2 regions of the Anaerobacillus sp. genome follow, and region 2 is predicted to be linked to the other one. Evidence: a T-box and tRNA genes for the amino acid it is inferred to sense, from the RefSeq annotation. Region 2 holds a T-box; the other holds one or more tRNA genes.
The links. The T-box of region 2 lies ahead of proS (proline--tRNA ligase). A T-box ahead of a tRNA ligase gene usually reads a tRNA of that ligase, here a tRNA-Pro.

Region 1 (2,364 bases), on a different contig from region 2:
AGCGGTTCGATCCCGCTAGGCTCCACCATTATAATTTAATGCAATATAATCTTTCAATATGGCGGCGTGGCTCAGCTGGCTAGAGCGTACGGTTCATACCCGTGAGGTCGGGGGTTCGACTCCCTCCGCCGCTACCATTTTAATTTCATATATGATACGGAGGAATACCCAAGTCTGGCTGAAGGGATCGGTCTTGAAAACCGACAGGCGGGTTAAACCGCGCGGGGGTTCGAATCCCTCTTCCTCCTCCATATATACCTGGACCCGTGGTGTAGCGGTTAACATGCCTGCCTGTCACGCAGGAGATCGCCGGTTCGATCCCGGTCGGGTCCGCCATTTTAATTAATTAAATGTTCTTATAAACCGGAGGGGTAGCGAAGTGGCTAAACGCGGCGGACTGTAAATCCGCTCCTTAGGGTTCGGCGGTTCGAATCCGTCCCCCTCCACCATTTATAATTTACTGCCTTTAGGGGCATAGTTTAACGGTAGAACAGAGGTCTCCAAAACCTCCAGTGTGGGTTCGATTCCTACTGCCCCTGCCAATAAAAAAAATATGGCGGTCGTGGCGAAGTGGTGAACGCACCGGATTGTGGCTCCGGCATTCGAGGGTTCGATTCCCTTCGATCGCCCCATTTTTTTCAAAATAAAAACATTAATGGGCTATAGCCAAGCGGTAAGGCAACGGACTTTGACTCCGTCATTCTCTGGTTCGAATCCAGATAGCCCAGCCATTTTAATGCGGAAGTAGTTCAGTGGTAGAACACCACCTTGCCAAGGTGGGGGTCGCGAGTTCGAATCTCGTCTTCCGCTCCAATAAATATATAGTAATATTATATTGAGCATTTAATGCTTGGCGGCATAGCCAAGTGGTAAGGCACGGGTCTGCAAAACCCTTATCCCCCGGTTCGAATCCGGGTGCCGCCTCCAAGAGCTCATATAAGTCTTTCGTTATGCCGGGGTGGTGGAATTGGCAGACACACAGGACTTAAAATCCTGCGGTAGGTGACTATCGTGCCGGTTCAAGTCCGGCCCTCGGTACTTTAATATAATAAAATGCGCCCTTAGCTCAGCGACGAGCATTTTCATCGTCGATTAGGCTACGAGTTGTTTCGACGCAGTAAGCATCGAAGCTTGGCGAATAGAGGAAGAAAAAGGATGCTACAGAGCGAAACATCGTCCGTAAGCGTCTTGAAAAGCCTCATTGATAACACAACATGCGCCCTTAGCTCAGCTGGATAGAGTATTTGACTACGAATCAAAAGGTCGGGAGTTCGAATCTCTCAGGGCGCACCATTGCTACAACGTCGAGTAAGCTTCTAAGCAGCAATGCGACGAGGACCTACTGGACCGCAGGAGCAAACTGTTAATACTGTTCGGGAAGTGGCTCAGCTTGGTAGAGCACCTGGTTTGGGACCAGGGGGTCGCAGGTTCAAATCCTGTCTTCCCGACCATTTATTTTAAAGATGCGGGTGTAGTTTAGTGGTAAAACCTCAGCCTTCCAAGCTGATGTTGTGAGTTCGATTCTCATCACCCGCTCCAAACCTACTGCCCCGAATTGTCATCATCGCTGGTTTGCGACGAGGACCAACGGACCGCAGGAGCACACTACTATATATCACAATATAAACTAAGTTAGTTGATATTGCGACGAGCAAACGAAGTGGCGCAGGAGCACAATACCGAATAGTACGACTTAATTCATGTTATATGTAATGCGACGAGCATGTGAAATGACTACTATAGGGAAAATAATATTTTACTAATTGTATGGGCCTATAGCTCAGCTGGTTAGAGCGCACGCCTGATAAGCGTGAGGTCGGTGGTTCGAGTCCACTTAGGCCCACCATACTAATTCATATTCCACAGTAGCTCAGTGGTAGAGCTATCGGCTGTTAACCGATCGGTCGTAGGTTCGAGTCCTACCTGTGGAGCCATTTTTTAATTGGGGAAGTACTCAAGAGGCTGAAGAGGCGCCCCTGCTAAGGGTGTAGGTCGTGTGAGCGGCGCGAGGGTTCAAATCCCTCCTTCTCCGCCAGTTGCAACATAAATAAATGGCCCGTTGGTCAAGCGGTTAAGACACCGCCCTTTCACGGCGGTAACACGGGTTCGAATCCCGTACGGGTCACCAAGTATTTTAATAGGTTTATTTGTAGAAAAAAACAAGATATTCCTTGAATTAACGTCGAGTTGTTTCGACGCTTATGCTTCATAGTGTTACTAGAAGATGAGGAAACAGGGTCTACCTAGAATAAGCTTCATCAATACTTCGGAGGATTAGCTCAGCTGGGAGAGCACCTGCCTTACAAGCAGGGGGTCGGCGGTTCGAACCCGTCATCCTCCACCATTATTAACTTCTTAGCAGCA
Region 2 (2,364 bases):
ATTCTTGAAAACTTATACTATCTTATTTATTGTTATTGTTTTAATGCATTTAATTACACTTGTAAATGCAACTGTATTTAAGGGCGAGTGGAGTGGAATAGTTTTACACCTTTCAAATATTCTCTTTATAATTGCCTGTGTTTATTTTGGTATAGAACGTCGTGCCAATAAAAGAGCAACACGAAATATATAGATGATTTGGAGGATATTTTATGAAAAAAGCATATCTTTTTTTTTGTTAACTGTATCTTATGTAAAACTTGGGAACCGTGAGGCTGAAATAATAAGGAAGGCAAGTTAATGAATGCTTCATTTCTACACCGCTTCAAAGCTTTCATTATTGATTACATCCTTATTTTCATTTATTTAGTCGGAATCTTTATCTTTAGTGTATTTTTATTTCCATCTTTACAGACATTTTTCACAGGTTCACTTTTTGTAGCTCAGTTTACAGGTTTTTTATTGGTAACTTTTCCTGTATCACTTTATTTCATAATTAGCGATTCCAACATTGGTGTACAGTCTTTCGGAAAAAGGAAAGTTCGTATACGAGTTGTTGGAACCAATGGAGAGGCATTATCATTTCTACATGGAACTTTTCGAACCTTCCTTAAGTTTTTGCCTTGGGAATTATCACATTTCCTTGTTTACCGACTGATTTATATAGGTGATGGTGAAGTACCGTTCGCTCATTATTTGCTAGGCGGATTCATATATGCACTTATTTTTGCATATATATTGACAGCCATTTTTACGAAGAAGAAACAATCCCTTTACGATATAGTAACAAAAACACATGTGGTAAAGGTCTAAATAACACAATAAGCAAAAACTAAAACATTTTTTTTTATTATTATATCTGCTTAGTAATTTTTGATTATGTATATTGATACTTGAAATTTTTTCAGCGAATTGTTATATTACTTTTTAAATATGGAATCAATGATGTGACCAAGTAAATAAGGATTGTGAAACAGAAAATATAGCCTTTGGCTGAAAGCTATATCACCACTTCTTATTGAACCCTACCACGGAGATGTTAGTAAAAGACTAACCGAGTCGTTTCGTTACAAACGTTTAGAGGACATAATATTTTTTATTATTGTCGAACTAAGGTGGTACCACGTCTATTAGCATAAAGACGTCCTTTATTAAGGACTCTTTATGCTTTTTTTATTTAAAAAGTATTTTATTTCTCAGGAGGAAAGACGATGTCACTAAAAACAAACGATTTTTCAAAATGGTATATTGATACTATTCAAAAAGCTGATTTAATGGATTACACACCAGTTCGTGGTTGTATTGCATTTAAGCCAGATGGGTATGAAATATGGGAACACATTCGAGAAGAAATGGATAAACGTTTTAAAGAAACTGGTCATCGTAATGCATACTTCCCGATGTTAATTCCAGAATCCTTCTTCCAAAAGGAAAAGGACCATATTGAAGGATTCTCACCAGAGCTTCCTTGGGTAACAGAAGCTGCAGGAGAGAAATTAGAAGAACGTTTGGCGCTGCGTCCAACTTCAGAAACAATGATTGGACATTTGTATTCAAGCTGGATTAAAAGTTATAGAGATCTCCCAGTTTTAATTAACCAATGGGCAAATGTATTTCGCTGGGAAAAGAAAACTCTTCCGTTTATCCGTACCTCTGAATTTTTATGGCAAGAAGGTCATACTGCACATGTGGATGAAGAAGAAGCACGTAACGAAACAATGCAAATGTTAACTATTTATAAAGAAGTCGTAGAAGGTTTACTTGCAATTCCAGTTTATGATGGGCAAAAGACACCATTAGAACGCTTTGCTGGTGCGATTGATACATTCTCGATTGAAGCAATGATGAAAGATGGAAAAGCCGTACAAGCAGGTACGTCGCACTACTTAGGTACAAAATTTGCGGAAGCATTTGATATTAAATATTTAAATAAAGAAAACAAACATGAGTACGTGCATACAACTTCTTGGGGTACATCTACACGTTTAATAGGTTCCGTTATTATGGTTCATGGGGATGAGCAAGGACTTGTTTTACCACCAAAAATAGCACCAACACAAGTTGTTTTAATTCCTGTTGGTCCTTGGAAGAAGAACCCGACAATTATTGAGAAGTTAGATGATATTTTCGTTGCACTGAAAGCAGAAGGCATTCGTGTTCGTCTTGATGATTCTGACCAATCACCTGGATTTAAATTCAATGAGTGGGAATTAAAAGGTGTGCCTGTTCGTATTGAATTGGGACCTCGTGACATAGACAATAACCAAGTGTTAATGAAAGCTCGTGATGAGGCTGATAAAGTATCCGTATCTATAGAAGCTGTAGTAGAAAGCATTAAACAAGAGTTAGAAACAATGCAAACGC

Region 1: it encodes a tRNA-Pro, which carries the amino acid that the T-box ahead of proS (proline--tRNA ligase) is inferred to sense. The anticodon was not compared.

The regions. Positions count from the first base shown of each region.
Region 1 is NZ_JBKBWN010000012.1:130,487-132,850, reverse strand. It holds tRNA gene ACK4M9_RS16550 (tRNA-Ala) at 1-28, shown strand, start outside; tRNA gene ACK4M9_RS16545 (tRNA-Met) at 61-137, shown strand; tRNA gene ACK4M9_RS16540 (tRNA-Ser) at 159-251, shown strand; tRNA gene ACK4M9_RS16535 (tRNA-Asp) at 261-336, shown strand; tRNA gene ACK4M9_RS16530 (tRNA-Tyr) at 366-449, shown strand; tRNA gene ACK4M9_RS16525 (tRNA-Trp) at 469-542, shown strand; tRNA gene ACK4M9_RS16520 (tRNA-His) at 557-632, shown strand; tRNA gene ACK4M9_RS16515 (tRNA-Gln) at 657-731, shown strand; tRNA gene ACK4M9_RS16510 (tRNA-Gly) at 739-813, shown strand; tRNA gene ACK4M9_RS16505 (tRNA-Cys) at 853-927, shown strand; tRNA gene ACK4M9_RS16500 (tRNA-Leu) at 953-1,038, shown strand; tRNA gene ACK4M9_RS16495 (tRNA-Arg) at 1,217-1,293, shown strand; tRNA gene ACK4M9_RS16490 (tRNA-Pro) at 1,375-1,451, shown strand; tRNA gene ACK4M9_RS16485 (tRNA-Gly) at 1,466-1,539, shown strand; tRNA gene ACK4M9_RS16480 (tRNA-Ile) at 1,770-1,846, shown strand; tRNA gene ACK4M9_RS16475 (tRNA-Asn) at 1,860-1,934, shown strand; tRNA gene ACK4M9_RS16470 (tRNA-Ser) at 1,945-2,035, shown strand; tRNA gene ACK4M9_RS16465 (tRNA-Glu) at 2,054-2,128, shown strand; tRNA gene ACK4M9_RS16460 (tRNA-Val) at 2,269-2,344, shown strand.
Region 2 is NZ_JBKBWN010000002.1:334,726-337,089, reverse strand. It holds gene ACK4M9_RS03755 (hypothetical protein) at 5-193, shown strand; gene ACK4M9_RS03750 (RDD family protein) at 301-813, shown strand; T-box leader at 934-1,152, shown strand; gene proS (proline--tRNA ligase) at 1,212-2,364, shown strand, end outside.